3 regions of the Mucilaginibacter sp. 320_HR genome follow, and region 2 is predicted to be linked to each of the others. Evidence: riboswitches for the same ligand, from Rfam matches in the RefSeq annotation. Region 2 holds a riboswitch; each other region holds the start of a gene.
What was found. Region 2 has a riboswitch for S-adenosylmethionine ahead of AC59GT_RS02355 (SusC/RagA family TonB-linked outer membrane protein). Riboswitches for the same ligand answer to the same signal wherever they lie in the genome.

Region 1: it holds a riboswitch for S-adenosylmethionine, as region 2 does, so the genes downstream of both, AC59GT_RS08210 (O-acetylhomoserine aminocarboxypropyltransferase/cysteine synthase family protein) here and AC59GT_RS02355 (SusC/RagA family TonB-linked outer membrane protein) in region 2, are expected to answer to the same signal.
Region 3: it holds a riboswitch for S-adenosylmethionine, as region 2 does, so the genes downstream of both, AC59GT_RS19820 (peroxiredoxin) here and AC59GT_RS02355 (SusC/RagA family TonB-linked outer membrane protein) in region 2, are expected to answer to the same signal.

The regions. Positions count from the first base shown of each region.
Region 1 covers NZ_JCAWAI010000002.1:577,549-588,317, reverse strand. Annotated here, with positions in the region: gene AC59GT_RS08225 (dihydrolipoamide acetyltransferase family protein) at 1-1,016, shown strand, start outside; gene AC59GT_RS08220 (homoserine dehydrogenase) at 1,114-2,325, opposite strand; gene AC59GT_RS08215 (homoserine O-acetyltransferase family protein) at 2,325-3,380, opposite strand; gene AC59GT_RS08210 (O-acetylhomoserine aminocarboxypropyltransferase/cysteine synthase family protein) at 3,463-4,776, opposite strand; SAM riboswitch class I at 4,999-5,108, opposite strand; gene AC59GT_RS08205 (hypothetical protein) at 5,293-5,832, opposite strand; gene AC59GT_RS08200 (trans-sulfuration enzyme family protein) at 5,948-7,063, opposite strand; gene AC59GT_RS08195 (hypothetical protein) at 7,170-7,694, shown strand; gene mqnE (aminofutalosine synthase MqnE) at 7,969-9,162, shown strand; gene AC59GT_RS08185 (histidine phosphatase family protein) at 9,231-9,884, shown strand; gene AC59GT_RS08180 (menaquinone biosynthetic enzyme MqnA/MqnD family protein) at 9,856-10,599, shown strand.
Region 2 covers NZ_JCAWAI010000001.1:520,607-531,375, reverse strand. Annotated here, with positions in the region: gene AC59GT_RS02360 (SusD/RagB family nutrient-binding outer membrane lipoprotein) at 1-134, opposite strand, end outside; gene AC59GT_RS02355 (SusC/RagA family TonB-linked outer membrane protein) at 140-3,328, opposite strand; SAM riboswitch class I at 3,643-3,748, opposite strand; gene pta (phosphate acetyltransferase) at 4,026-6,119, shown strand; gene AC59GT_RS02345 (acetate/propionate family kinase) at 6,134-7,336, shown strand; gene AC59GT_RS02340 (glycerophosphodiester phosphodiesterase family protein) at 7,446-8,363, shown strand; gene AC59GT_RS02335 (hypothetical protein) at 8,367-9,572, opposite strand; gene AC59GT_RS02330 (GbsR/MarR family transcriptional regulator) at 9,676-10,182, opposite strand; gene AC59GT_RS02325 (cryptochrome/photolyase family protein) at 10,252-10,769, opposite strand, start outside.
Region 3 covers NZ_JCAWAI010000006.1:218,372-229,140, reverse strand. Annotated here, with positions in the region: gene AC59GT_RS19840 (carbohydrate binding family 9 domain-containing protein) at 1-457, opposite strand, end outside; gene AC59GT_RS19835 (class I SAM-dependent methyltransferase) at 605-934, shown strand; gene AC59GT_RS19830 (hypothetical protein) at 948-1,211, shown strand; tRNA gene AC59GT_RS19825 (tRNA-Cys) at 1,274-1,344, opposite strand; gene AC59GT_RS19820 (peroxiredoxin) at 1,358-1,993, opposite strand; SAM riboswitch class I at 2,152-2,266, opposite strand; gene AC59GT_RS19815 (PAS domain-containing sensor histidine kinase) at 2,707-4,191, shown strand; gene AC59GT_RS19810 (response regulator) at 4,208-4,642, shown strand; gene AC59GT_RS19805 (type I phosphomannose isomerase catalytic subunit) at 4,710-5,690, opposite strand; gene AC59GT_RS19800 (NADP-dependent isocitrate dehydrogenase) at 5,916-7,145, opposite strand; gene AC59GT_RS19795 (hypothetical protein) at 7,440-8,147, shown strand; gene AC59GT_RS19790 (hypothetical protein) at 8,219-8,644, shown strand; gene AC59GT_RS19785 (DNA polymerase III subunit gamma/tau) at 8,703-10,532, opposite strand; gene AC59GT_RS19780 (hypothetical protein) at 10,602-10,769, opposite strand, start outside.

The DNA.
Region 1 (10,769 bases), on a different contig from region 2:
AGTTTGAAAATCGATTTTATTCTCCGCTAGTAAAAAGCATAGCAGTACAGGAAGGAATTAATACTGCCGAACTTGACAGTATACCAGGCACTGGCGCTGAAGGCCGCCTGACCAAAGATGATCTGCTTAAATATTTAGAACATAGAACGGCTGGTAGTTCACCCAAACCAGCTGCACTACCAAAGCCTGTCGAACAAGACACTCCAGCGCAAATACAAGAACCTGAGCAAGCTAAAGCAGCTGTCAAACAGCAAGCAGCGCCGGAAGCTGCAATACCGGCGTCTAAACCTGCTGTATCCGTTTCAGGTGGCGATGAAATAATAGAGATGGACCGTATGCGTAAATTGATAGCTGACCATATGGTTTACAGCAAGCATACTTCGCCACATGTAACCTCCTTTGTGGAAGTTGACGTTACGGAGTTAGTAGAGTGGCGCGATAAGGTAAAGGGGCCGTTTGAAAAACGTGAAGGACAAAAACTCACCCTAACACCAATTTTTATAGAAGCGGTAGTTAAAGCTATCATTGACATGCCGATGATCAATATTTCTGTAAGCGGAACACAGATCGTCAAGAAAAAGAATATCAACATCAGCATGGCTACAGCTTTGCCAAATGGGAATTTGATTGTACCAGTTATAAAAAGGGCTGATGAACTGAGTTTGCTTGGTCTGGCAAAATCGGTAAATGACCTTGCAAACCGTGCACGCATTGGCAAGCTTTTACCTGATGATGTGAAGGACGGCACATTCACCATAACCAATGTTGGTACTTTCGGGAATGTGATGGGTACGCCTATTATTAATCAACCGCAGGTAGCTATCCTAGCCGTTGGTGCTATTAAAAAGAAACCTGCCGTTATTGAAACACCACAAGGTGATGCAATTGGAATAAGACATATGATGTTCTTGTCCTTGTCTTACGACCACCGCGTTGTAGACGGAATGTTAGGTGGGAGGTTTGTCAGAAAAGTTGGGGATTACCTGGAGAAATGGGACATCAACCGAACGATATAGTTAATTAAATGTGATTTCTTTCTAAAAACAAAAGGCCCAATTTGGGCCTTTTGTTTTCAATCGTCCGGAGTATCTACTAAAAACTCCGTTTTCGCATTTATGCCGAGGCTAAGCTGACCCCTGTTAGCTGATCGGCAAAGGCTACGAATGCCTTGTTGTCTGATATACGCTGTTGATTGTCGATCAGTTTTTGCAAATTGATTTTTCCTGTGACAAACTTATAATCACCTGAATAAAAGCGCTCTTTTATATGAATAAATTCGAGCGCATTAACCAACTCTTCATCTTCATAACGTAAGTAGATGTTTAGTTCTACGTTGTTGGTAAAGTTTAAGTCGCGTACGGCTTTTGCTTTTTTGTATTCGTAGGCATAATCGTAACGCAATGCTGCAATGTCTGACAATACAGCCGAGCCGGTTGGATGCCCCCCTGCGCCTTTGCCGAAAAAGAATTGCTGATCGGCAAATGCAGCCTGTACAGTAACACCATTATATTCGTATTCCACGTTATAAAGGAACTCGCTTTCGGTAACAAATTTTGGCAATACAAACATTGCTACATGCCGTGCATCAAGCTCCTTAGCAACTGGTACGAGTTTAATCTTCAGGTTTTTTTCGCGGGCGTATTGGATATCGTTAGCAGAAAGGTTTTGTATCCCTATGTTAAGCACATCTTTAGGGTCTACAATCACACCATAAGCATGCGAAGCTGCAATAATGAGCTTGAATTTAGCATCAAAGCCACCAACGTCCATCGTTGGGTCCGTCTCTGCAAAGCCAAGGTCTTGTGCCTGCTTTAATGCCGAATCATAATCCAGGTTTTCCAAAAAACCCTTAGAAAGGATGTAATTAGATGATCCATTGAAAATGCCACTAATAGAGTGCAACAGTTCGTTGTCGTAGTATTCTTCAAGGTTGCGAATAATCGGTATACTACCGCAAACTGCACCTTCATAAAGCAGGGACGTACCATGCTTATGTTGAAGTTCAATAAGCTCGTTCAGGTAAGTAGCAATCATTTTCTTACTTGCAGAAACCACGTTCTTACCAGAGCTAAGTGCACGCGAAACAATTTCAAATGCTGCTTCGGTATCGTTTATCAACTCTACAATTGTATTTATCTCGGGGTTATTAAGTATCTCGTCACGGTCGGTTGTGAATAGCTCCTCCGGAAGTGTACGCTGTTTATTAGGATCTTTTATAGCGATCTTAACAATTTCGAGGTTGAGGTTTTTGGTACGGATAATATCATATAGTCCCTGGCCTACAACTCCGAAACCGAAGAGGCCAATATTTAATTTCTTACTCATTAAGCTATCTTTTGCAATTCTATTATTTTTCCTTTAACGTCCGTCTTAAAAAAAGACGTGATTATTTTTGTTAGTAGTTCTGTTTCAATTAAAAATCCATCGTGGCCATAAAAAGAATCCAGTTCAGCGAAAGCTGACTTTGGAATATGTCTGAATAGATATTGCTGCTCTTCTATAGGAAACAACATGTCCGTTTTGATGCCTATGACCAGAGTACGGGCTTTTATCAGGCTCAGCGCTTTCTCGACACTACCTCTGCCACGACCAACATTGTGCGAATCCATAGCTTTGGTAAGGTACCAGTAGCTATATGCATTAAAGCGATTCACAAGTTTTTGTCCCTGGTAGTTTTGATAAGATGATGCTTTAAAGTCACTTAAAAGCGTGCTATCCTCTTCCTGCTGGGTAATGTCGTAGGTTTTATAACCACGGTAGGATAGGAGTGCTATACTGCGAGCGGCTTTCAAGCCCTTAGCACCACCATCCGGCGCTCCGGCGTAGAAAGTACGATCAGCAGTGATTGCCAGGCGTTGAGATTCGTTAAAAGCAATACCCCAGGGTGAATGGCGCGCATTAGTGGCAATAAGTATCAAATTCTTAATACGTTCAGGCTCAATTATGCTCCACTCCATAGCTTGCTGCCCTCCAAGCGAACCGCCGATCAGTATCTCTATAGCTGATATTTCCAGGCAATCTGCAAGGAGTTGGTGCGCTCTCGCCAGATCTCGAGTGGTAAATTCAGGAAAAGCAAGGTAATAAGGCTGACCTGTTATCGGGTTTATAGTAAGCGGATTATCGGAGCCATAGGGTGAACCGATAATGTTTGCACACACTATAAAGTGCTCATCTGGATTAAAGTGGTCATTTTCTCCGAAGAGGCCGTTCCACCAGTCAAATACGTCAGAGTTTGCAGTTAAAGCGTGGCATACCCATATTACATTATCAGCTTTTTTGTTTAAAGTACCGTAGGTATGATAGCCTATTTGCAGACCCTTTAACTTGCGGCCATTTTCAAATTCAAATGTGCCTGTGTATTTAAAAGTTTGTAAACTCATTTCTTTTTTATCGTTACCGCGGGAGCAACTTATTTGGTTGCTCCCTGATAACATCACTTAAAAACTAAAAAAACTAAAATCGTTATGCGAGTTCAGGTTGCTCTATTTTAGCAAATGCCTGTTCAAAATCTGCCTTTATATCATCAATATGTTCTATTCCCACAGCTACCCTAAGCCCTGCCGGTGTTACACCAGCTGCGGCTTGCTCGGCTTCGCTTAGTTGCTGGTGAGTTGTAGCCGATGGCTGGATAATTAATGTTTTAGCATCGCCTACGTTGGCTAAGTGGCTTACAAGCTTAAGGTTGTCGATTACTTTGGAAGCAAGCTCTTTATTACCTTTGATTTCAAATGACAGTACGGCGCCAAAACCATTTTTAAGATATTTCTTTGCCAATGTGTGTTGAAGTGATGACTCCAGACCTGGGTAGTTGACTTTAGCAACCAGCGGATGTTGCTCCAGCCACTTAGCTAGTTCCAGTGCATTGTCTACGTGACGCTGCACACGTAAAGAAAGCGTCTCCAGCCCTTGTATATTAAGCCAGGCGTTAAAAGGGGATTGTGACGGACCGAAATCTCTCAATCCCTCTACGCGAGCTCTGATAATAAATTGTATGTTCCCAAAAGGACCATTAACACCAAATACATCAGCAAACACCAAACCATGATAACCTTCTGCAGGTTCGGTAAACTGCGGGAATTTACCATTACCCCAGTTGTAATTGCCGCCGTCGATTATAGCTCCGCCAATGCTGGTACCATGGCCATTCACCCATTTAGTGGTCGATTCTACAACCACGTGCGCCCCGTGCTGCAACGGGCGAAACAGGTACCCCCCCGCGCCGAATGTATTATCGACTATAAGTGGTAGCTCGTGTTTATTTGCCAACTTGCCAACCTCTTCAAAGTCGGGAATGTTAAATCCTGGGTTGCCGATGGTTTCTACGTAAATTGCTTTTGTTTTATCATCTATGTGCTTTTTTAAAGCCTCAGCAGTGTCGCTTTCGGCAAACCTAACCTCTATTCCAAGGCGCTTAAAAGCAACTTTAAATTGATTATAAGTGCCACCATAAAGAAAAGGAGAGGTAACAAAGTTATCACCAGCCTGTAATATGTTATTCAAAGCAATAAACTGCGCCGCCTGGCCCGAGGCTGTTGCCAGTGCAGCAACACCACCTTCTAAAGCTGCAATGCGTTTTTCAAACACATCAGTGGTGGGGTTCATCAAACGGCTATATATATTCCCAAATTCCTTTAAGGCAAAGAGGTTTGCACCATGCTCGGCACTGTTAAAAACGTACGATGTGGTCTGGTAAAGAGGGACAGCGCGAGCACCTGTAGTGGCATCAACTTCCTGTCCGGCATGTAGTTGTAAAGTTTCGAATTTTAAGCTTGACATGTTCTGTAGATTTTAAGGATTTTGTTGAAATATTACGATTGAGGCGCAGGATAAGGTATCCTGCTTTTCACGTTTCTTCAGAAATAAAAGGGACGTGTGTTTACCGGCTAGCAGCAGCAACACATATAAATACAGCCATTTATATGGTTGTATGCAGAACGGTTAACCGTTTGTGATTGCTTATTATTGTGCTGGAAGTGGATCGTACTTTTCATGATTAAAAATTTATATCCCCCGGGGTTATTTTCCGGGACAGGAATTGGCACCTTCTCCATTCCGGAGGGTTGCCAGCGGTTCTTTGAGCCTGATCTCTCGCCGCTTCTTTATAAACCAAAATCCTTTTGAGGGGAATTGATCAAGGTATCGCTACCAAATAATGTTCCAAATATATGGCGATATAATTTTACTATCCAAATAATATTTCAATTTTATTGTCATATCATAAATATTACTTACCTGTACATGCCTCAATGAGAATCAATTTTTAGCTACTGCCAGAAGTAGTAAACTAAATTGCTATCTTCTGAAAGCAAAATTATATACCACCCGCAGACCTACTATCACCCTGGTATAGTCTGGATCGGCCCGCAACTTTATTGCATCTGCCCTGAGGCTTATTTCGATGTTTTTCCTGTTGTTGATTGTAGGCTCGTAAGCTAACGCAAACGACGGGTAAACCCCTGCAACAACATCGTCACTGCCTGCCACAAAATACCCCATAGCTCCCAGCTTAAGGCTGATGCTATTTGTTATATAGTATTTTGCAGCTAATCCGGCGTACAAAATATCCGCTTTGCGGGTAATGTAAATGGCATTGTTAATTGTGTAGGTATGGTTTGTTTCAGCATTAAGTCGTTCGTACCCAATGGCGGGTACAAGCCCCAATTTATCGTTTAAACGAATACTGCCCTGAGCTATAGCGCCCCATCCAATTTTAAACCCTGCAGCTAAAGGCTGATTTACGCCTGCACCCAAGCCGAACGAGCTCTTCATTTGAGCGGATGCTACGGTATACATCAACACCGATAAAACACCAGTTATAATAGTAATTTTCATGCTTCAAACTTGTTTACTAAAAGTCAATCAGGTATTAACATGCTATAAACATTTGGTGAATTTGCGTTGTGTTGAATACATAAATAGCGCGTAGCAACTGTTTAACATACCGCCATTAACCTAAAGCTTGCTCCAGATCAGCAATAAGGTCATCTATATGCTCAAGTCCTGGGGATACTCTCAACAAGTTAAAAGGAGTCTTGGTATCAGGACCTTCAACGGATGCACGGTGTTCTATTAAGCTTTCCACACCACCAAGACTAGTAGCCTGGGTGAATAGTTTAAGGGTGTTTATTACCCTTCGCGCTTCTGGCTCGCCACCTTTAACCGTAAAGGAGAACATTGCGCCAAAAGCAGTCATTTGCCCTTTTGCTATTTCATGTTGGGGGTGTGATGGCAGGCCTGGGTATAGTACCTGTTCTACTTTAGGATGTTTTTCCAAATAAGCTGTAAGTAACTGCGCATTTGCAACATGCCCACGAACACGGTATGGCAGTGTTTTTATGCTGCGAGTAAGATAGTAACAATCCATAGGCGAGGGGATAGCGCCACCCATGGTTTGTACGTTGCGTATCTTCTCCCACCATTCATTCTTCTCTGCGGTAATCAGCGCTCCGCCCATCAAATCGCTGTGCCCACCAAAGTATTTCGTTGTAGAGTGCATTACCAAATCTGCGCCTAAAGCTAATGGCAGCTGGCAAACCGGCGTTGCAAAAGTATTGTCACAAACCACCTTAATGCCGTGTTCTTTAGCTATTGCAACAGCTTGTTTAATATCTGTAACCTTTAACAATGGGTTAGAGGGCGTCTCCAGCCATATAACACCTGTATTTGGCTTTATGTATGACCTTAAAACCCCTTGATCATTTACGTCAACGAAATCAAACTCCAATATCCCTGCAAAAAGTGTTTTAAGTTGATTACGAAGCCCATGATACATATCATCAGGGGCAATAATGTGGGTACTAGGTTCCAACGCCTGAAACACCGACATTCCCGCTGCGTTACCGGAAGAAAAAGCTGCAGCCTCTATACCGCCCTCCAGTTTCGCTAATACGTTCTCCAGTAAAGCACGGTTAGGGTTTGATGCACGGCTGTACATGTGCCCGCCCGGGTAACCGCCCTCCTGGCCGCGTTGAAAAGTCGTAGCCATTATAATAGGCTGTACTACAGCTTTTGATGTTTCATCTATATGGTTTCCTGCGTGTATCGCTATAGTTTCCAGATTCATATTCAACATTATTACTGCCGCCAAAATAAAAAGAAATATCCAGCAATGTTGTAGCGTTATTCATATCCACAACGTAATTACCTCAAGACATCAAACCCCTAAACTGATGAAATACCTTTACACAATTGTACTATTGACAATATTTAGCCTTTCTGCCTGCAAAAAGGAAGGTATTAACACAGATCTGGATCAAAGTCTCGAGGCATGGTCAGATTTTAAGTCCTCATCTAACAATACCTACTCTTATATTGCGTACTTCGGCTCCTGGACAGGTTTCCATGCAGAAACAAAGCTGACAGTTGTAAACGGTAAGGTAAATCTGCGCGAATATAAATCAGGTCATTACAAGCCAAATACAAATGAACTGGTGGTAGAAAATAGCTGGACAGAAAGCGGCGCTACATTAAACACCCACACCGACGGGCACCCATTACTCACCATAGATGAAGTGTATACCAAAGCTAAGCACGAATGGCTTAATGTCGACAAAAAGCAAAATGATATCTACTTCGAAGCTGAAAACAACGGTGTTATTTCATCCGCAGGCTATGTGCCAAAAAACTGTGCTGACGATTGTTTTACCGGTATTAAAATAAAAGAAATCAAGGTGTTTGTGAAAGAGATCAAGTAGCCATATAAGGACATTTTGCCGTTCCAAAACCTTCAATTTCCACACTTTTTAGTAGAAGAAAAATGGTTTGGGAGAAACGCTGCAAGGCGGCGCATTAAAATTATCTACTTTGGAAAAATACCAGGATTTGCTAGGTTCGATAAAGGTCACCCCGCGTGAGGTTATCCGATTTGGTAAACTGACCGTCATTTTAGATGTTCAAACACCAATGGCTTAAATTGACTTTGCCCCATACCCACGCTTTTTGCTACATTTGCCTAAATTATTTTGTTAAATGGAAGCACCAGAAGCCCTCCAGGTGTTGATAAACAACCCGCAGCTTTCACCCGAACTCAAGGCCATCGCTCAAAAGGTTCTTCAAAAAGAACGCATAACTTTTAACGAATGCGTACTGCTCTACGAAACAGCAGAACTTGGTTACCTCGGCGTTTTAGCCAACTACATACGCGAACAAAAACACGGCGATAAAACTTACTTTAACCGTAACTTCCACATCGAACCAACAAATTTGTGCGTATACGATTGTAAGTTTTGCTCTTACTCGCGACTGATTAAACAGCGTGGCGAAGGGTGGGAGTACACCATGGAAGAAATGCTGGACATTGTAAAGAAATACGATGATCAACCTGTTACAGAGGTACATATTGTGGGTGGCGTATTGCCTCAGTATGACGTTCCCTTTTATGCCGAACTATTTAGCCGGATCAAGGCGCATCGTCCCGAGTTGCATGTAAAGGCGCTTACTCCGGTAGAATATCACTATATATTCAAGAAAGCGAAGCTGGACTATGCTACCGGCATGAAGCTTATGAAGGATGCCGGGCTGGAATCAATGCCGGGCGGAGGAGCCGAAATATTTCACCCGGAGGTGCGTGACAAAATTGCCAAAGACAAGTGTACAGGCGACCAGTGGTTGGCCATACACGAGGAATGGCATAAGCTGGGGATGCGCTCAAACGCTACCATGCTTTACGGCCATATAGAAGAATACTGTCACAGGGTTGACCACATGGAGCGCCTGCGCGAGCTACAGGACCGTACCGGCGGATTTCAAACCTTTATACCGCTTAAGTTCCGTAATCAAGACAATCAGATGAGCAACGTGCCGGAATCCACAGTAGTGGAAGACCTGCGCAACTACGCCATAGCACGTATCTACCTGGACAATTTTGACCATGTAAAAGCTTACTGGGCTATGATCAGCCGGACAACGGCACAGCTTTCACTTAATTTTGGTGTGGATGATATTGATGGTACGCTGGATGATACCACCAAAATATACTCTATGGCAGGTGCGGAGGAACAACATCCTGCTATGAGTACCAGGCAATTGGTAGAGTTAATAAAAAATGCAGGACGGCACCCGATAGAACGGGATACGCTGTACAACGTAGTAACTGATTATAAAGATCATCAGTTTGAGGAACAGGAAAAACCCCGCTACTACAAACTGCCGGTAATCAATTAAGCTAAAAGCAGAATGAATAAAGCTTAAAGTGGAATAATTCTGAAGCTTGGCCTTCTGCATCTAACAAAATGATAAAGACGCTATACATAGTACGCCACGGACAAACCGAACTTAACAGACAAGGCATAGTACAGGGCCGCGGCCGCGATACTGATCTTAACGAGGAGGGGCGGGCCCAAGCGCATCAGTTTTATGATGCTTATAAGGATGTACCTTTTGATAAGATATACATATCTAAGCTGAAGCGTACGCAGCAAAGCATACAGCCCTTTATTGATGCAGGCATCCCTTACGAAAAGCTGGAGGGACTTGACGAGTTGGCCTGGGGTAAATACGAGGGGCAACCCGCAAGCCCTGAAACAAAAGGTGCTTTTCTTGACTTAATGCGGGCGTGGGTAAGCGGCGACCTCGACGTTAAGTTTGAAGGTGGCGAAAGTCCCAACGAAGTTGAGATTCGTCAGCGGGAGGCCTTGAAGGTTATCATGAGCCATCCCGAAGAAAAAACGGTTTTGATATGTATGCACGGCCGTGCTTTGCGTTTGCTGCTATGCGTACTTACCGGCAAGCCGCTTACCGAGATGGACAGCTTTCCCCATCAAAATCTCGTACTTTATAAAGTTGCCTTTGATGGTGAAAGATACGAGATCATCGATTTCAACAACGCTCAACATTTAAAGAATTCAGAACAGATACGTGAGAAAGATCAGAATATCCGCCGTTAGTTATACCAACACAAAACCTTTCTTATACGGACTACAGCGCTCGGCCATAATGGACAGGATAGACCTGAGCCTTGATATGCCATCGGACTGTGCTCAAAAACTAATTGATGACAAAGCCGATATCGGCCTTATACCCGTGGCGGCTACACTCAGCCTGCCTCAGTGGGAAATTGTCTCGGCTTATTGTATAGGCGCGGTTGGCCCGGTAAACTCGGTATTCATCTTTAGCAACTGCGACATCAGGGAAGCTGCCCGTGTTCAGTTAGACCCGCAGTCACGCAGTTCTAACAACCTCGCGAAAGTGCTGTTAAAGAACTATTGGAAAGTATCGCCGGAACTGATTATTGATGCCGCAGACTATGCGGAGCCTACTGATGAGCGTACTGCCTTTGTACAAATTGGCGACCGCACCTTTGGTAAAACAGACCAATATCCGTTTGTATATGACCTTGCCGAAGAGTGGCAGAAGTTTACGGGCTTGCCGATGGTATTTGCTGCCTGGATAGCCAACAAACCTATCCCTGACGACTTCATGAAAGATTTCGATGCAGCATTAAAGTACGGACTTAATCATCGTAAAGAGCTGCTGCAAGAACTTCCACAACGTACAGATTTCGACCTGGAGGACTACCTCATGCACCGACTGGACTTTGATCTTACTGAAGATAAAAGGAAAGCCTTGTACTTATTTTTAGATTATATAAAAGCGTTGTAAGATTAACTATGCAAAGCTCAATGCTATCAGGTGGAAGTAGCCATATCCGTTATGGACATTACAGATACCCGCGGATGTTAAATGTTGTTTGTCCTGGATGTCTGAATAAAGCAGCACTTGTCCATACTAAAGCACCTGCAAGCTTTGAACACTTTTCAGATACTGATTTT
Region 2 (10,769 bases):
AGCAGGTAATCAGGCTGCGCGTTTTCCGATGCGTTCGGACTTTTGTTTATCTCCTGCAGGTCCTTTTTGCACGACGCCGTTGATAGTATAACCGCGGCAGATAGTATTAATGCTGATATATGTTTGATGTTCATGATAGTTAGAATTTAAGATTAACATTAAAGCCAATGTTGCGCACAGTAGGCAGCGTCAGGTCTTCAAGGCCTTGACCGTTGCCGGTGTTAAATGCCGTTTCCGGGTCAATATTTGGCACTTTCTTGTGAATGATCCATAAGTTACGGCCAACAACCGATACTGTTGCCGCTTGCAGCCCTATCCCTTTTACCCACCTAGCCGGGAAAGTGTAGCCTAGCTTAACTTCCCTAAGCTTTATAAATGATGCGCTGTAAACAAAGGCCTCGTCGACATTGGTAAAGCCCTTATAGTAAGACTGTGCAGGTATAACTTTACTGTTTGCTGTGCCGTCTGCCTTTACCCCTTTCCATACCATACCGTCGTCATAAACAGTTTCGCCGTTTGGTGCCGCAGCACCTGCGTTAACTTGCACTGCATTAGCCGAAGTATTGTTACTTGGATAGTAATAGCTTAATCCGCCGTTTTGTGCACCACGGCCTGCTAGCGTTGATGCCAGCACCCCGGTGTAAGTTCCTGTTCTGTTGGTGTTAGAATAGATGGATCCTCCAAATCTGGCATCTACCAGGAAACCTAAATTAATGCCTTTATAAGAGAAACTGTTGTTAATGCTTCCGGAAAAATCAGGTGTGTACTTACCCAGATACTGCTTGGAAGGATTAATAACCGGCACACCGCTGTTATCTATAATGATATTGCCGGAAGCATCACGCTGGTAAGCGTTGCCAAACAGTGTACCGTAAGGTTTCCCCACTGCGGCAAGTACCTGCACCGTACGGTTGGTGCCAAGTATATAACTTTGAAGCCTGCCTTCTTCATCTAACGATACTACTTTGCTGCGGTTAAGCGAATAGTTCACGGTTACATCCCATGAAAAATCATTCTTTTTTATTGGCGTACCGCTTAGTTGTACTTCCAGCCCTTTATTATTAATTCGACCACCGTTTATCAGCTTTTGTGTATAACCTGTAGAGGGGCTAACATCCACATTAAGTATTTGGTTGATACTGTTTGTGTTGTAGACGCTAACATCCAAACGCACCCGGTCTCGCAGGAGTCCTGCCTCAAAGCCCGCTTCGCCGGAGGTTGTTGTCTCAGGTTTTAGGTTCGGGTTAAGATCTATACTATTAGCGCTCTGCTGCGGATTGGTGCCAAAAGGCGCTGTAAAGTTATATGTGTTGATGAGCTGATAAGGTGTAGCGGCCTTACCTACTTTAGACCAACCGCCTCTTAGTTTCAGGTAACTCAAAGCATCACCTTTAAAATCAAGTGCCTGAGATAATACCAAACTACCATTCACCGACGGATAGAAGTACGAAAGGTTTGCTACAGGTAAAGTAGACGACCAGTCGTTACGGCCGGTAAGGTTCAGGAACGCATAATCTTTATATCCGATTTGTGCAGAGGCAAAGTAACTGTATGTTTTAAGTTTGCCATAGTAATTTGATGATACCAGCGGGTCGCGTGAGTTACTAAGTGTGTAAAGGCCAGCAACTGCCAGTTTAGGTGCTATCTGGTCGTTTTGCTCGTTTACAATAGTACTTATGTTGCCACCAATAAATGCATCCAATGAAAAATCCTTATTTAGCTTTTTAGTGTACTGCAGCCTGCCTTCGGTATTGGTTTCGCTTACGTGATAAGCGTCTTCTTCATAAGAGCCGAATGGTGTTCCATTGGTACCATAGGCTACCTTTATTTTGCGACGGTCATTGTAAAAATCGGTACCGGTCCTAAAATTTGCCGACAGACCGCCACCAATTTTGTAATTCAGTTCGATGCTGCCAATCAGGCGATCTTTATACTGACCAACTGTATTCTCATACGCGATGAAATAGGGGTTGCTATAGTAACTATTGTTCCAGTTAAAGGTGCTGCCATCAGGGTTTCTGTAGTTTTTCAACTGGCTTATATCCACCTGGCGGCCAAACCATGTAAACTGAAGCATGGTGCTGGTTGCTCTGCGGCCGTAAGCGCCCGGGAGGTTACCTGCATCGTCTTTAATATAATTAGCTATAGTAGTAACGGTAAGCTTTGCTGTTGGCCTAAATGTGGTGTTCAATAAAAATGAATTACGGCCCAGTGATGAATTAGGCACCACACCGGTTTGATGCAGGTTATTGTATGACAACCTGAAATCATACTTGTCTCCGCTGCCTGCAAGTGCAACACCATTGTTTAGGGTGACACCTGTGTTAAAAAAATCGCGTACGTTACTAGGGTGCGCTACAAAAGGTACCGCAACACCGTTGGAATTGAATTGCGGGATCAATCGCCCATCCAACGGAGGGCCCCAGCTTTCATCCACACCATCGTTAACGCCTCCGCCCTTGCCATCCACGTAGCTGAATTTTCCGTTGGATCCCTGCCCAAACTGGTTTTGATAATCAGGGAAAACCTTCAATGTTGCAAAGCTGGTATTAGAGTTTATGGTGATGCCGAGCCCTTTAGCACCCTTACCTGTTTTAGTTTTGATTAGAATAACGCCTGCAGCTGCGCGATACCCGTACAGTGCAGCAGCGTTAGGCCCTTTAAGTACGCTTATAGATTCTATATCCTCAGGGTTGAGGTCTGAGATTGCATTAGGGAAGTCCCTTGAGCCGTTTGCACCCTGGAACTGGGAGTTATCTACTATAACCCCATCTACCACAAACAGTGGCTGATTATTACCCGATACAGATGTTTCACCCCGGATAACTATACGTGATGATCCCATATCGCCCTGGCTGTTGGTTACTTGTACACCGGCAACTTTACCGGCAAGCGCGTTTACCAGGTTGCTTTCTTTAGCTTCTGATATATCGCGCGATTTTAGGCTTTGCACCGCGTAACCCAATGACTTTTTGTCTTTGCTGATGTTAAGCGCGGTTACCACCACCTCGTTTAATGAATTTGCGGCTTCTACCAGTACTATTTGCAGCGGCGCGTCGGTTTGTGTTACCGTGATCTGTTGCGTGGTGAAGCCTAGGTAAGACACCCGCAGCACATCATTTGGTTTTGCATTAAGGGAAAACCTGCCCTGTACATCGGTCTGGGTGCCGTTGGTAGAACCCTGTACCGATACCGTAACACCGGGGAGCGGTTGCCCGTCTGACCGGGCGGTAACAACGCCGCTAACCTTAGCCGTTTGGGCAAGGGCAGTTTGCAGCAATAAAAATGGCAGTAGAGCCGCCAACAATAGCTTGTAAAGTTTTGACATGACTATTAATTGTAAAAGGTAAAAAATGCCCGTACGAAAGCCATAAGGCAGTTGCGCTGCAGTAAGCTATTGTAAAGGATGTTTAAATAATAAGAGGCTGCAAGCCTCAGCTGTATGGGAAATTAAATTAGCAGCAACAACGCATGCCTTGCATGAAACATGCAGATGAAGATAGCGAGTGATTAAAAAGCGAGCGCAATGTAAAATGTGTTTTCATAATAATATAGCATTAACAATATTGCTTTTTAGCCATCAAGATTGCACCGGGGAGATATTGTGTACTGATAAGCCTGACAGCTAAGCATGTATTGTAAACATTATCTCTTCTGCCAATGGCAGACAGGAATTAGCACCTTTATACTTATTGTACAGGTTGCTAAGACGTCACAGGGCCTTTCCCTCGGTCTTTCTTGATAACTATAAAGAACTATTTCGCTGCAAATATATAAATAAAATATAAAGACTATAGAATTTATAGATTTTATTCAAAATAAATTATTATCTCGCTTGCATTGCTTCCAATTACCACCAAACCAAGTAAACACCCGCCCTTGCACAATAAACAATAAGGCTGTGCTACTTGTTAGCTATGACAACTTACAAAGGCGACTTCAATCACCTTATTTATTAATTTACAACAGGTATTTGCAAGCAGTTAGCTTTACCTTTGCCTGGTAAAAACTATACATTATTTACTTTGACTAAAAGCATTTACATAGCCTCTGCTGAACCCTATAGCGGTAAGTCAGTTATTGCGCTTGGGCTGGTAGCCATGCTGCTGGGCAGGGCACAAAAAATAGGTTACTTTAAACCTATAATACCGCTTGCTCCGCAAGAACAGCCGGACAGCCATATACAAACCATCCTGTCGCACTTCCAACTGCCGCAGGCATATGCAGACACCTACGCGTTTACAAGGCAAGATGCAATGCAACACCTGAAGGACGGGCGACAAGGCGATATGCTGGACGCAATCATCAGCAGGTTTAAAACACTTGAAGCTGCCTATGACTACACCGTTGTAGAAGGCAGCGACTTTGCAGGCCCCGCTACAGCATTTGAGTTTGAAACAAACAGGTTAATTGCCAAAAACCTGAATGCACCGGTTTTACTGCTGGTATCTGGCGATAATAAAACTACTGCCGAGATTGTACAGGACACGCTCAATTTTTGGCGTGCTTACCAGTCGCACGACATACAGGTGCTTGCCGTGGTGGCCAATAGGGTGCAATCCACCCAAACCGCTGATGTGAAGCAACTGCTTATGGCGCAACTGCCCGAGAACATCCTGGTTTCTGTTATCCCTGCAGAGCAAACACTCGAAAACCCTACGGTAAACGACATTTTTGAACGTTTGAACGGACGTTTGCTCTTTGGGCGGGAACACCTTACCAACCAGGTAGATCATTTTGTAACCGGCGCCATGCAGGTGCCGAACTTTTTAAATTATTTAAAGGAGAACGTATTGATAGTAACGCCGGGCGACCGCGGCGATATTATTATCAGTTCGCTGCAGGCCAACTTGTCTGCAAGTTACCCCAGGGTTGCAGGCATTGTACTTACAGCGGGCAGTATACCCGAGGAGCCCGTAATGCGCCTGATAGAAGGATTGCAGAATGTTGTACCGATACTTACCGTAGACTCCGGCACTTTCGAGACTACCAACAACATCGCATCTGTTAAGGCGCGTATAACGCCTGACAATTCAAAGAAGATACAGCTTGCCATAGAAACATTTAACAAGTATGTAGATGTTCCTTCGCTGGAAAAAATGCTGGTGACCTTCCACTCGGACGCGATGACACCCCACATGTTCCAATACCAGCTTACACAATGGGCGAAACGGCAGCGCAAAAATATCGTTTTGCCGGAGGGTAACGATGACCGTATTCTTCAAGCCACTGCAAGGCTCATCTCCCAGCAATTGGTAAATATCACGTTGCTGGGCGATCCGGGAGAAATAGCGGCCTCCGTAAAGCGACTGGGTATAGATGTAGACTTAAGCCAGGTTAATATCATATCACCTGCTAACTCCTCCTTTTATGACGACTACGTGCAAACGCTTTATGAGCTTCGAAAAAGTAAGAACGTAACGCTAGAGATGGCACGCGACCTGATGACGGATGTATCTTACTTTGGCACCATGATGGTTTATAAAGGCCATGCTGATGGAATGGTATCAGGTGCTGTACACACTACGCAGCACACCATACGGCCCGCGCTACAGTTCATCAAAACCAAGCCGGGTATTTCTACGGTATCATCTATATTCTTTATGTGCCTGGCAGACCGGGTTTCGGTATTTGGCGACTGTGCCGTAAACCCCGACCCTACCGCAGAAGAACTTGCAGAAATAGCTGTTTCTTCGGCAGATAATAGTTCCAGGTTTGGTATCGAGCCGCGGGTCGCTTTGCTTTCTTATTCTTCGGGCACGTCCGGCTCGGGCGAAGACGTAGAAAAGGTAAGGAGGGCTACACAACTCGTACGAGAGAAGCGTCCGGACCTGAAAGTTGAAGGGCCAATACAATACGATGCGGCTGTTGATCCTGTAGTAGGCCGTCAAAAGCTGCCGGGGTCTGAAGTGGCCGGGCAAGCAAGTGTACTCATCTTCCCTGACCTGAACACCGGTAATAACACCTACAAAGCCGTACAACGCGAAACAGGCGCATTGGCAATTGGACCAATGTTGCAAGGGTTGAACAAGCCTGTAAATGACCTTAGCCGTGGCTGCACCGTTGACGACGTTTTTAATACAGTTATTATTACTGCTATCCAAAGCCAGGATAGCTAACTATACTCTTGCACATGAATATTTTTGTGATTAACTCGGGCAGTAGCTCTATTAAATACCAGCTCTTCATACAGGGATCTGTTACACCGCTTTGCAGCGGCCTTGTAGAACGGATAGGCCATAGTGACGCGCAGATAACTCATAAATACCGCCTTGATAACAAGGAAGATGTTATCCGTATAGAGCAGCCAATTGCAGACCATGAAGCAGGCATGCTGGCTGTAGCAGAGCTATTGACAAGAGCGGACATTGCCGTTGTACAAAGCGCAGCGGACATCAACGTTGTTGGCCACCGTATTGTGCATGGCGGAGAAACATTAACGCACACGACGGTTATAACCCCCGAAGTAAAAGACAGAATACAGGCCTTGTTTCCGATGGCACCGCTGCATAATCCCGGCCATTACGAAGGCATTAAGGTAGCAGAAAAAACTTTCCCAGCGGCTACGCAAGTGGCGGTATTTGATACCGCATTTCATCAAACCCTTCCTGAGAAGGCATTTCGTTATGCTATACCTAACACGCTTTATCATGAGCTTGGCATAAGGGTTTATGGCTTTCACGGGATCAGTCATCAATATGTTAGCCGGGAGGCAGCACACTACCTCAGCAAGCCGGATGCTAAAGTAATTACCATACACCTTGGCAATGGTTGCAGCATGGCCGCAGTAAACGCTGGTAAATGTATTGACACCAGCATGGGGCTTACGCCGTTGGATGGCCTTATTATGGGTACACGCAGCGGTAGTATAGATGCATCTGTACTGTTATACCTTACCGAACAAAACAACTACACTACGGAACAGTTGAAAAATCTGCTGAACAAGCAAAGCGGCATGCTTGGCTTAACAGGCCACAACGACATGCGCGATATAAGCGCGCTTTACCGGCAGGGCATTGTTGAGGCTAAGCTGGCTTATGAAATGTACGCCTATCGTATCAAAAAATTCATTGGCGCTTATGCGGCCGTTCTTAACGGGCTGGATGCAATAGTGTTTACAGCAGGTGTTGGCGAAAACGACGCGCTCGCACGCGAGCTGGTATGCCGAGATATGGAATACCTGGGCATCGGTATAGATACTGCCAAAAATGAATTAAGAGAAAGCGGTATTCGCGACATTAGTGCTCCCCAGGCAAAAACAAGGGTACTCGTGATCCCCACAAACGAAGAACTGGAAATAGCCAGGCAATGCCAGGACTTGTTGATGGGCGCCTGATCTATCGTTTTATATTTTTTAAGCGGGAATTGTAAATAATCGCATCAGTACTTATTGTTAATACTGTGCTAACATTACGGCTATAATTTTGGCGAACACAACATGCCGAATGAAAAACAGGAAAATTTATCTTATCGCAGGATTATCGCTGATTGCATTATCTGGATTTACCATCAGCAGCAACTTACTTATGCAACCCGCGGAGTTCCCGGCGTTTGATACAGAGGCTCACCGTGGGGGCAGGTCGCTCATGCCCGAAAACACCATTGTCGCCATGAAGAACGCCATAGACCTGGGCGTTACCAGCCTGGAAATGGACACCCACATTACGTCTGATAACGAGGTGGTACTTTCGCACGACGAGTTTATTAATCCGCTTTTCACGCTGGATCCTAACGGCCAGGAGATCACGCCCGAACAAGCCAAATCGCTGGTGCTTTATAAAATGAATTATGCTGATTTGAGTAAATATGATGTGGGTTCTAAATTGTACAGCAATTTTCCGAAGCAGAGGAAGGTAAAGACCTATATTCCGAAGCTTGGGGATGTCATTGACTCGGTACAAACCTATTTAAAGGCTAATCACAAGAAGCAGGTATTTTATAACATCGAGACAAAGTGCTCTCCGGCAGGCGACAATATCTACAACCCTGTACCGGAAGAATTTGTAAAGTTGCTAATGAATGTAATAGAGCAAAAGAAAATAACGCCATACGTGGTTGTTCAGTCATTTGACAAACGTACGCTGCAGATTATTCACGCGCGCTACCCCCAAGTGCGTACATCCTATCTTATCGCCAATAAGAACAGCTTAGAAACCAACATAGCCGACCTCGGTTACACACCATTTATTTACAGCCCGGCTTATAAACTAGTAAATGCTGACCTTGTTAAGCAATGCCATGAAAAGAATATTAAAGTACTACCCTGGACAGTAAATACTAAAGAAGAAATAGACGCGCTTAAAGCCCTCAAAGTGGACGGCATTATATCAGATGATCCTACGCTGTTTAACGTCAATAACTAAACCCTACTGACCGGCAGGTGTGTATTCGTAAACTACTTTGTACGCCTCGTTTTTAAGTTTGGAAGAAAGCTGGCCTATTGCCAGATCTTTACGCTGTGGTGTGGGCTCACAAACAGAGTAGGTTTTGCCTTTATATACTACGGGATCGCCAACAGGCTTGTCAAACTCTACCGCCATGGTAATGTGCGTAGGATAAAGCATAGCTATCATAGGCAGATTGTATATTTCCTTTACGAGGTAAAAGAACAATGCGGCACGGTCGTCGCAGTCGCTGTATTGCGAGGAAAGCGTTTGCTCGGGCGAAAGGCGCTTTTCATGGCCGTAGTTTTCTTCGTCGTTCTCGTATAAAAATGCGTAGCGGGTGAAGTGCATCAAATAGTCTACCCCTTTTACAGCGCTCATCCCTGAAACATTTTTCCGGAGGATCGGTATCAGCGAGCTATAGGTTACCTTGCTTACTGGTATGTTAAAATAGCTTTCGAAATCTACTCCCGGGTAGTTCATAAAAATCTTTCCCACTTCCGGGTTAAGCTTTATGTTGAAGTAGTATGCTTTGTGTTTATAGGTGAATTGCAGCTCCTTTTCCTCGTAACTTTCCGGGCTAAAATCAGGCATGCGGGTAACCTTGTAGGAGAAAGATTTAGTAGCGCCAGGAACCTTTACGGGTACAGGTACAGGAGGATCCTGGTTAATGTCTGCCTTGGCATAATCATGATAGTTAAGGCACATGTACTTTTCCCCATCGACATTAAACGAAGGTATATCTGTGATGTCCTCGTCATTTAGTACGTAGAAGATAACCTTATCCTTAGTAAGTGCCAGCCGGGCATCGTAACCCGAATGGGTCATCAAGAACCACTTATATAGGGTATACCGGGCATAATTGTCGGCTTTGGGGCTTAGCTGCTCGGCGGTTTTGCGTACAAGCTGATAGTACAACCAATCATTTAATTCATTCCTCGTTTTGTATGCGGTTAACGAATCAACCAGGGGTTTGTAATTACCGGCATTCAGTTGATTGTAAAATGATTTCACCGATTGCTGCGATAGCACCTGCGGTACATTAACCAATAAGGCTTTATCTATTTCGCTGTTGAAGGTACCATTGTAAAACTCAAAGCAAATGCGCTGGTTATCAGCCCGGGCATTGTTATAGGCCAGGCCGAAGATCAGGAAACACAAGACAATATGCCTGGAAGGCCGAAACATTGGCGTTTACAATTGGTAGTTTAAATTTACATAAAATTAAACTGGAATTAACAAGAAAAATTGTGTGAAAACCAATTGCAACAGCCCCGAGGAAATCAGCAGCCTACTTGAAAATCTTGAAGATAGACTTCCAGAACCAGTTCTCGTCCGCCTTAAGCATGGTCTCTAATGTTTTGTCTACATTTTTTGCAAGCTTATTAATGTCGGTCACCGATTGGTTAAAGGTTTTAAACGCAGGATCATTACTGTCGCCCTCAACTTTGGTTAGTTCGTTCAACAGCTTTATAATGGGGTCAAGCTCGCGTTTACGGCGTTCTTTGGCTACCTGGCGTGCAATGTTCCAGGTATCTTTGTCAGCATAAAAGTACTCTTTGCGCTCGCCGGCTTTGTGGCGCTTTTCCACCAAGCCCCAACTGATCAAATCGCGCAGGGTCATGTTGGCATTACCGCGGGAGATCTTCAGTTCTTCCATTATCTCCTCGGTGGTAAGCTCATTGGGAGTAACCAGCAGCAGCGCGTGTACCTGCGCCATAGTACGGTTAATACCCCATTCGGAACCTAGTTTGCCCCAGGCCTCTATAAATCTTCCTTTAGCTTCAGGTAACTGCATCTACAAATATAACCTATGTTCCGCAAATTTCAAAATGTTTTGAAAGTACAGCCACAGTATAGCAGGTGGTTAAGCAGCATTCCATTCATCAAGCACGTTCAGGAATTTTTCGGCATTAGCCAAATGCTGTTCGCGTTTGTTGTCGGGCATCTTGTCAAAAGTTTTCACCAGCATACCTAACCGCGGATTGCTTGCAAAGAATTTTCGGTGTACATGCATAAACCGCCAAAAGAGGCCATCCCATGTCTCCTGCCACTCACCTTTTGGCCAATCGCCCATTTTAAGCAGGTAATTACTTCCACTGATGTAGGGCTTGGTCATCATCAGCCCTCCGTCAGAGAACTGCGTCATGCCATAGGTATTGGGCACCATTACCCAGTCATAGGCGTCTATATACATTTCCATAAACCAGCGGTACACCTCGTCGGGATCAAACTCGCAAAGCAGCATAAAATTGCCCATCACCATCAAACGTTCTATATGGTGCGAGTAGCCGGTGTTCAGCACGCGTTTTATAACATTATCTACAGGTGCAATACCGGTGTTACCTGTCCAGAACTGGTACGGAATTTTACGGCTAAAGCCCC
Region 3 (10,769 bases), on a different contig from region 2:
TCAGGTCTACCTTACTGCCTTCATACATAGTTCCATCCCATTGTGCACCGGCTGCATTGGCGCCAAAGCTAAAACCATCTGTACGGGCATCAAAAGGGTCGAGAAAGAAAATAAAGTTGTCGTTCTTACCAAAGTTAAAGTCACGCTTCAGCGACTCCACCATATACCCCGATGTAGGCTGATAACAAACGGCAGATATGTAAAGGTTATCATCGTCATAGGTCATCCGCACGGTGGTGCGTACATTGGCCCGGCTGGTATCCATTGGCAATACCATAGCAAAGTCGCTGGTGGTGTCAGCAGATTGCCAGCCTGGCTCATCCAACAGGCCATCTATCTTAATTTTAGATGCGCTGCGGTGTATCTGGTAACGATAATTGATGTTTTTCTTCTGTGCATAAGAAGTTAATGCAAGCAGGCAGCAGCCTAGCAGCAACGTAAATTTTAGTGTAGACACAGGGGCTTATTGGTATTTGGATGATCGGGGTACTCGGTAACAAGTATATTGATAATTTTAAGGAAAATAAGCTTTCTTTTTAAAAATGATCAAGAAGTTTAAAGCCTATTGTGTAACCTGCAATCTTGTTATCCCTATATTTAGCGCATGCAAGACACCCTACAACAACAGTTTGGCAATATCGATATTTACCTGTTCGATCAGCTGTTAAAAGGCACCTTTAGCAATTGTCAAACCATATTAGATTCAGGTTGCGGCGGTGGCCGTAATCTGGTCTATTTCCTGCAGAATGGTTATAACCTATTTGGAGTAGACCCTAACCCCGATGCGGTGGCACAGGTGCGCGATATGGCTGCGGTGCTTGCACCAAAGCTGCCTTCAGCAAACTTTTTGGTAGCACCTGCGGAAGACCTGCCCTTTGCTGGTGCATCTTTCGACTTGGTCATCAGCAGTACTGCACTTTGCTCAAAAAATTGAACACTTTGATGCGATGGTCACCTCCATGTGGCGGGTGCTTAAACCGGGTGGTTATTTCTTTGCCCGCCTGGCCTCTGACATAGGTATTGAAGATAAAGTCTTGCCTTTGGGCAACAACCACTACCTTCTTCCTGACGGATCAGAAAGGTTCCTGGTAAACCACCAGATATTGCTGAACTATACCCGTGAGTTAAACGGTGAGTTGTTTGAGCCCATAAAAACCACCAACGTGCAAAACCTCCGTTGCATGACTACCTGGTGCGTGCATAAACTTTAATAAAAAAGCGACCGGCTCTTCAGCTGGTCGCTCCTGAAAACTATAAGAACACTTTAAATCAGACGTCGTGGGTAGATTCGAACTACCGTATAAGGTTTTGCAGACCCTCACCTATCCTCTCGGCCACACGACTTTATCTTTCAGCCTTATTTGTTAGGCTGCGGAGTTGTCCTGAGATAAGGTTTTATCACCTTATGCCCCTTAGGGAACTTAGCCGGTATGTCTTCTGTTTTTATGGATGGCAGCACTACCACATCTTCACCGTCATTCCAATCGGCCGGAGTTGCAACGCTGTGGTACGCGGTCAGCTGCAGCGAATCGATTACCCTTAAAATCTCCTGGAAATTACGTCCTGTTGATGCCGGGTAGCTGATGATCAGCTTTATCTTTTTATCAGGCCCTATTACAAACAGCGAGCGTACTGTTGCGGTAAGAGAAGCGTTTGGGTGTATCATATCATATGCCTGTGATATCTCTCTGCTCTCATCTCCTATTATAGGAAATGTAACCTCAACGCCCTGGGTTTCGTTTATGTCGTTTATCCACCCTTTGTGCGATTCCACGTTGTCTGTACTCAATGCTATCACCTTTACATTGCGCTTGTCAAACTCATCTTTTAACGATGCGGTTTTACCAAGTTCAGTTGTACAAACAGGCGTATAATCCGCCGGGTGCGAGAACAGCACACCCCAGCTGTCGCCCAGGTATTCGTAGAAATCTATCTCTCCGTTTGATGTTTTTGCTTTAAAATTTGGGGCGTCGTCGCCAATGCGTAAGCTCATGTTTTTAATTTTATTAAGTTTTAAGTATCGGTTTGCTGCAATAAAGCTATGCAAATTGCAAACGTTTAACCAATAAAATTATCCCGGAAGAGTGTTGATGAGGCGCTAAATACAAGCCAAAAGGACGCTTTTACAAACGTTCTGTTTTCTGTTAAATCAGCTTATCTGTCCCCGTTTAGTTCGGAGCAGGAATTAGCACCTTACACTGGTATAATACCGGTACAGGTTGCTAAGACATCATAGGGCCTTTCCCTCTGTCTTTCTGGATAAGTATATTTAAAGAACGATATCGATACAAATATAGATATAAAATCTATAATTCCTATAGACTTTATAAATTTTATACTTTTTTCATCTAAGTGCCTGACAAACAAATAAAAAATTTATTCTCACAACATTTGGTGAAATAATGAATAACAATTAATTCCTTTTGCTAAGGTCCATATCATGACAGTTATTGATGCCACAACTCTTTTACGTGTTACGACGTATAACGCAGTAATAATTTAATACTTTTAAATATAACTGTAGGTATAATGTTAAATATGAAATAATGCTGCGAATTAATTTATACATTAGCAAGGAAATATTATCTACCAAAAGTTAAATAAATTAAAAATATAGACAATTATTAAACAACAGCGTTGTACAGGTACCAAAATTGTACCTATATGTTTAATAAGGTATTTAATAAAAGAGAAGAAACGGGTTAAATGATGAGCAATACGGTAACAGATAATTTTTCTGAAGAAAGTGCTGCACGCCTTGCCCGTTTAATAAACAATGTAAACACCGGTATCTGGCAGTATGATCAGGTTACGCAAAAGGCGCGGTGGTCTGCCGGGTTTTACACTTTACTTGGCTACAAACCCGGCGATATAGAGTGCTCCTACAAAAACTTTTACGACAATCTTCTTTACCACGAGGACAAGGCTGCCTTTATAAAGGCCACCCATTATTCGGGGCCGGGGCCTGCGCCCGTAGCACAAGTCCGTTTGCTTACAAGGCACCGGGGGTACCAGTGGTTTGAAAGTACGGCTTTGAAGTACGATGGCGACGACGGCAGGTTTATATACGGAGTACTCAGCTACATTGACCATCACAAACTTACCGAGTTAAAAGCTAAAAAAGCAGAGTTCTTGTACTCTGAAACCAGCCGCATTGCCAGAATTGGCGGTTGGGAAATAGATGTATCAACAATGAGCCTTTATATGTCTCCCGAAATATTTGAAATATATCAGCTATACGGCGACGTTAATATGACCTTTGACGAGGCAATCAGCTTTTTTGAACCACAGTACCAGCCTGTAATTACCAAGGCGATTGACGATGCTATAAAACACTGCAAACCTTACGATCAAGAGATGCTGTTTCGCACGGCTAAAAATAACGTTATTTGGGTTAGGGCAAAAGGTGAGCCGATAATTGACGATGATGGCAAATGCGTCAAGGTGCGTGGCATTTTCCAGGACATTGATATAATTAAACGACGAGGCTTAAGTATGCAATCGTCTATCAACCTGCTGGACGATCAAAATAAACGTTTGCAAAACTTCGCCTACATTGTTTCGCACAACCTTCGTTCGCATGCGGGCAATCTCAAATTCATGGTTAACCTTTTTGAAGAAAGCACAGCCGAAGCAGATAAGGAAGAGATTTTTTCACATATAAAAACCATCAGCCACAGCCTGACCGCTACCATGGGTCATTTGGATGAGATCGTCAAAATACAATCGGAGATAGGCAAAGAGCGTAAAACGGTAGCCTTCCAAAACATCTTTAACAATGTTGTGGCGGCTTTGGACACTAACATAAAGGCTACGAACGTACAACTTAACACTGATTTTAGCGGCGCGCAAGAGATAAGCTATATACCCGCCTATCTGGAAAGCATCTTCCAAAATTTACTTACCAATGCAATTAAGTACCGCCACCTGCAGCGGCAACCGGTTATTACCTGTTATACTTACAAAGAGCAAGAACACATCTACCTCGTTTTTGAAGATAATGGTGTGGGTATAGATATGCAGCGCTACGGCGACCAATTATTTGGTATGTACCGCACCTTCCATAATAATAAAGATGCCAAAGGCATAGGCCTTTTCATGACACGCAACCAGGTAGAAGCACTGGGCGGGAGTATAGACGTAGAGAGTACCGTTGATGTTGGCACTAAATTTACAGTAAAGTTATCGTAAAAGATACTACTGTATAATGAGTGATGAAAGAAAAAGAATGACTGCCTGTATTATTGATGACGATGAAATTTTTGTTTACGGCTTTAAAAAGCTGGTGCAAATTAAGGGTATACACGCTGATACGCTTGATTTTAGCAATGGCAAAGAAGCTATTGACTACCTGAAAGACCCCGTTAACACCCACACTTTACCCGACGTAATATTTGTCGACATTAACATGCCGGTAATGAACGGCTGGGAATTTACCTGCAACTACGAGGAAATTAAAGCTCGTTTGGGCAAAAAAATCCCGGTTTACGCTATCAGCTCATCAATTGACATAGATGATATTATTCGTGCAAAAAATAATTCTGTAATTAAAGATTACATCCTTAAGCCTATAGACGAGGCTTACATGAAGGACATCTTCAACTCCATAGATCCCGGTTTCGGCTTTCAGCAAATAGGTTAGTATCTCAATAAAAAAGACGCGAATTACCGCGTCTTCCTTAAATAACATTTTAGAAGTATATTACTATCTACTCAATATAGCTTTCTAGTATTTTGAATCCTGCAGTAGTTTCTAATGCTACGTTGTTAATGGTTTTAGGCAATAAAATACACTCGCCCATTTTTACATTGTAGGCTTCGCTGTTATGCTTAATGGTGTATTCACCTTCAACGCAAACATGTATCACAAAAGAATCGAGGTTTGAATAGTCCTTCGTGGTAGCGTGCGTAAAGTCAAGAACATTGGTGGTAAAGTACGGGCACTTCACCAGTTCAACGGTCTCGTTCTGCTCAGGGGTATATTGCGTTTTATATTCGGGATAATGCTTGTAATCTATTGCAGCAAGTGCTTCCTGGGTGTGCAGCTCACGTTTTTGCCCTTTATCATCTACGCGATCAAAATCGTATATGCGGTAAGTAATGTCTGATGTTTGCTGTATTTCGGCAATAAGCAGGCCTTTACCTATTGTGTGCACACGGCCGGCAGGTAAAAAGAACACATCTCCCGCGCTTACATCTTCACGGTTCAGTATATCCATAATATGCCCGCTATTAAGTGCTTCAACGTATTCCTGTTCCGTCATTTCGCGGTTAAAACCCGCGATAAGTGAGGAGCCCGGGTCGGCCTCTATAACGTACCACATCTCTGTTTTCCCAAAGGAATTGTGGCGTTTCTTGGCCAATTCGTCATTTGGGTGTACCTGTACAGACAGGTCATCATTGGCATCAATAAACTTTACCAGCAGCGGAAATGTATCACCAAAGTGGTTATATACCTTCTCTCCTACCAGCTCTGCTTTGTATTGTTGCAGCAGTTTATCTAATGACTGGCCTTGCAGCGCGCCGCTTTCCACAACAGAGACGTCTGAACTTACCCCCGATATTTCCCAGGTTTCGCCGCAATTAGGCAGGTCGCCTATATTTTTATGCAGGTAAGTTTCAATTTTATGGCCTCCCCATATTTTATCTTTAAATATGGTCTTAAATTTTAACGGATACAATGCAGACATGATATGATGTTTTAGAAAGGTAAATCAACAAAAAACTAAGTACAGGTATTGCCTTAGTTTGTGCGGCTAAAATAAGCGTTGCTGTTACGCTAACCAAACTTTTATTGAAACGTTTTATAGCTGCTGATGTAAACGTACGGAGGCTTTCGGTACCAACTGAATAAAAGCACAATCAATAAAAAAGCCCATCCTGATCAGAATGGGCTTTTATTATATTGTTAAGTATTACTTACCCAACTTCTTTTTTAAGTTTTCGTCAATGGCTTCCAAAAACTCCTCGGTGTACAGGTAATCGGTACCGTGCTCAACCTTTGGTTTAATGGTAATAGCCAAATCCTTGGTCATTTTGCCACTTTCTACGGTTTCTATACAAACCTCTTCTAAAGCGTGGCAAAAATCAATCAGTTCCTGGTTACCGTCCAGTTTACCGCGGAACTCTAAACCACGGGTCCATGCAAATATAGACGCGATTGGGTTGGTAGATGTTGGGCGGCCAGCCTGGTGCTCGCGGTAGTGGCGGGTAACGGTACCATGTGCTGCTTCAGCTTCCATAACGGTTCCGTCTGGTGTAACCAGTGTAGAGGTCATTAACCCTAGTGAGCCAAAACCTTGTGCAACGGTGTCAGATTGTACGTCGCCATCATAGTTCTTACAAGCCCAAACAAAGTTACCATTCCATTTAAGGGCAGATGCAACCATGTCGTCAATCAAGCGGTGCTCGTATACAATACCTGCTTCAGCAAACTTTTGCTTGTAGTCTTTTTGATATATCTCTTCAAAGATGTCTTTAAAACGACCATCATATTTTTTAAGGATGGTGTTTTTGGTAGACAGGTATAACGGCCAGCCTTTCATCAGTGCCTGGTTAAAGCAAGCGTGAGCAAAACCGATAATAGATTCGTCGGTGTTATACATGGTAAGCGCTACGCCGTCACCTTTAAAGTTAAATACTTCAAAAGACTGCTCAGGGCCGCCATCCTCTGGCGTGAACTTTACAGTTAACTTACCTTTACCTTTGGTAACAAAATCTGTAGCGCGGTACTGGTCGCCAAAAGCGTGGCGGCCAATGCAAATAGGCGCTGTCCAGTTAGGTACCAAACGCGGTACGTTGTTCATTACAATAGGCTCGCGGAAAACAGTACCATCAAGTATGTTACGGATGGTTCCGTTAGGCGATTTCCACATTTGTTTCAAGCCAAATTCTTCTACACGCGCTTCATCTGGCGTAATGGTAGCGCATTTAATACCCACACCATATTGCCTTATAGCGTTAGCAGCATCTATAGTTACCTGATCATCAGTTTCGTCACGGTATTCAATACCCAGGTCATAGTACTTTATATCTACATCAAGATAAGGAACAATTAATTTATCTTTAATAAACTTCCATATGATTCGGGTCATTTCATCCCCGTCCAGCTCAACTACCGGGTTTTCTACTTTAATTTTTGACATACCTGATTTGGGTTATTTTTTCATATTAAACGGTTTCAAACTTACATAAAATTTCATTTGATGTTTTTCAACCAATTCACATAATTTTCAAAAAATATAATGGTTTGCTGTCAACAAACAGGCATGTACCCGGGTTTGCACTTGTAAGTTTGCGGTAGCTTAATAATTAAACAATAAAATAATTAGTGTATTTTACGGCCGCAAATAATTTAAGCCGGCATTAAATATTGAAATTTTGGTGTTACTTTGAATTAAATAACCGTTAGCCATAACCAACGCATCGCTATTGTAAGTATGATTAAGCTTTTTACTAAAACGATATTCTTTACTTTTTTGCTCACCGCTATTACGTTTATGGCAAAGGCGCAAATAGGCTACGATTATGCACAATACGATTTTGGCCTTGGCGCTAACATTAACCGTGTTTACGGGGATGCCGAAACTATAAAGAACACACCATCTGTAAGCATTAGTTTTAATTACAACCATACGCCATACCTAAACTATATAGTTGAAGTACAGGCCGGCAAGCTGGAGGGTGGTAGCGATACCAGCAAATCTGGCAGGTATTTTAAAAATAAATATACAGCATTGGTTTTTAGGGCACAGTTGCAGGCGGGCGAGTTGATTGATTACTCCCGCAGTGGTTTAATGAACGGGCTCAAGAACCTGTATGTTTCTGCCGGTTTAGGCTATATGATTAATGACATTACACAGATCAACCGTGAATCGGTGATTACACCCGGCTTTTTCACCGGTGGCGAAGATAAAGCCAAAGAGCTTTTTATTCCGATAAGGGTTGGTTATGAGCTCAAATTCTTTAACAAGTACGATCAGCCGTCATTTAAAATAGATCTGGCAATGCAGTACAATTCATCTTTTGGCGATAATATGGATGGGTTTACTGCCGGAAAAAGCAAAGACAAGCTGGTACAGTACAGTATAGGCCTAAAGTTTGCAATTGGCGGCGTTACCTCTTACAGCAAGCAAATACATTATTAACTAAATTGCCACAACAAGGGTAAGTTTGGCAGGGTTTTTAATGTATACTTAACGTATTTAATTAAACACCTATGATACCTGATAACGACGATTTCGATAAGGTAGATCCTGACTACAGGGATGCTGACCTGGCCAACAACGGTGAAGATACCGCTAGTTTGGACGACCTGAATTTTAACGAAGCCGAAAACAGCTTTGAATACGATGTAAAAGGTGACGACCCGGATTATGACCACCCTGATCCTTACGATACGGCCATACCAAACGGCGACGACTTTAATTCCACCTACGACGAAGCAAACCCATACGATACCAAAGGCGAATATGATGCAACACGTTCAATCGAGACTGATGCAGACAGCCTTGGCATGCATATAGACGGTGGCAAAATAGTTGAATTGGATCCGCTAGATGCTAAACTGGCACACACACCGGAAGATGACCGGGACGATCTGGATGAAGAAGGCTATCCTATAAACGATACGCCTAAGATATAAGGTAATGCAGACCCTTTATAAGAAGACAGGGATAGCCTAACGGCTGTCCTTTCTTTTTTTAATCGAAATCCAGGTTGAATTTGTTTTTAAGATCAATAAGCTTGGGGTTCTTGGCTGCCATATGCTGAAACTTTTCTATAGATGTATACGGCTTCCTGACGATTGATCCTTCCTCTACCCTCGCCTCTACTTCAATATCAAAGTTTTTTAAAGTCGTACGCAGGTAATTCATGATGTACGGCCGCTCGTCCCTGAAGGCGTTCTCCTGCACGCGGGTTGACAGCAAAACTTCAAACCGCTCGTTCCCTTTAGGCTGTGGTGTTACTGCTGTGAATATGGTGTACAAACCCACCGGCTTGCCCTCAGCCTTTAGCTTTGCTCCATAATTGGTCCATGCCTGGAGGAAAGCATCCATGGTAAAAGCAGCTTTGTCAGTACCCTTCAGATAAGGGTCTTCCTCCTCTGCCATTGCCTCCTCTACCTGTTTACCCAGATCTTTTAACGAGGGTATTTTCACCGAGGTAGCGGATGTGTGCACATTAGGTATAAAGGCAGTCTTTATTTTTTCGGCAACAGGCTCCTCTTTAGCAGGAGGGGCAATAGGTGCTGCTTGTACGGGTGGTGCTTGCGCCGGGGTTGCTGTATAGGCTACCGGCGTATCGCGAAGAACTGGCACTTCGTCCTGCTTTGCCGCTGGCGGCTCAGGTGGATTTACAGCGGTATCAGGTTTTTTTTTTAACTCTCCTTGCGGAGCAGCGGCTGCCTGCGGCATTGACGATGTTGCCAGATTAAACACTGACAGCAAATGGCACATCTTCAAAAGTGCTAACTCAACCTGTAAACGTTGGTTCTTACTTTGTTTGTAGGTGATCTCGCACTGGTTAGCAATATTTAATGCTGACAACAGGAAAGAGGTGGATGCAGTTTGCGATTGCTGCAGGTAGCGGGCCTTTATGGTTTCGCTTACTTCCAACAATTTAATGGTAGCCGTATCTTTCCCAACCAGCAGGTTACGCAAGTGCTCGGACAAGCCGGAGATAAAATGCGCGCCATCAAACCCTTTCCCTAATATCTCATCAAATAACAGCAGCGTTGCGGCATTATCTTCTGCAAGCAGCTTATCTGTAAGGCTAAAGTAGTAGTCGTAATCAAGGATGTTGAGGTTGTCGATTACTGAGCGATATGTAACATTTCCGCCGGAGAAGCTCACGATCTGGTCAAACATGGATAAGGCATCCCTTAATCCTCCGTCGGCTTTTTGTGCTATAATATGTAAGCCATCGGCCTCGTAGCTAATATTCTCTTTTATTGCAATGCCGGCCAGGTGATTAGCCATATCTTCAACCCTAATACGGTTGAAGTCAAATATCTGGCAACGGGATAAGATGGTAGGCAGTATCTTATGTTTTTCGGTAGTTGCCAGGATAAAGATGGCATAGTTAGGCGGTTCTTCCAGTGTTTTCAGGAAAGCATTAAATGCCGCCTGCGAAAGCATGTGCACCTCATCAATAATGTAAACCTTGTAGCGCGCACCTTGTGGCGGTATGCGTACCTGCTCTATCAGGCTGCGGATATCATCAACCGAGTTGTTTGATGCCGCATCCAGTTCATGTATATTAAAGGAGTTGCCGTTCTGAAAAGCGCGGCAGCTGTCGCACTCGCTGCATGCTTCGCCGTTTGGCTGTAAGTTGGTACAGTTAATAGTTTTAGCAAGAATACGGGCGCAGGTTGTTTTACCTACACCACGCGGCCCGCAGAATAAAAATGCCTGAGCAAGCTGGTTGCTCTTAATAGCATTTTTTAGCGTGTTGGTTATATGTTGCTGACCAACAACCGTTTCAAAAGTAGCCGGGCGGTATTTGCGTGCCGAAACAATGAAATTATCCACAGGTATAAAGGTAGCAAGAAAATGCTTTGCCTAAAACATAAAAAGCATGTGTGGATAATTTGCAAACAACTACTGCAACTCCTCTTCCGGTAAATGATCGTCATCTTCAGGATCAGGCTCGCCCAGGTCGTCGTCTACCTGTATCTCGTGAAGATCGTTTGTAGACTCCATCTGGTCGTCAAAATCTTCATCCTCCTCATCATCCCAGTCACCATCAACTATTTCTTCATCTTCGTC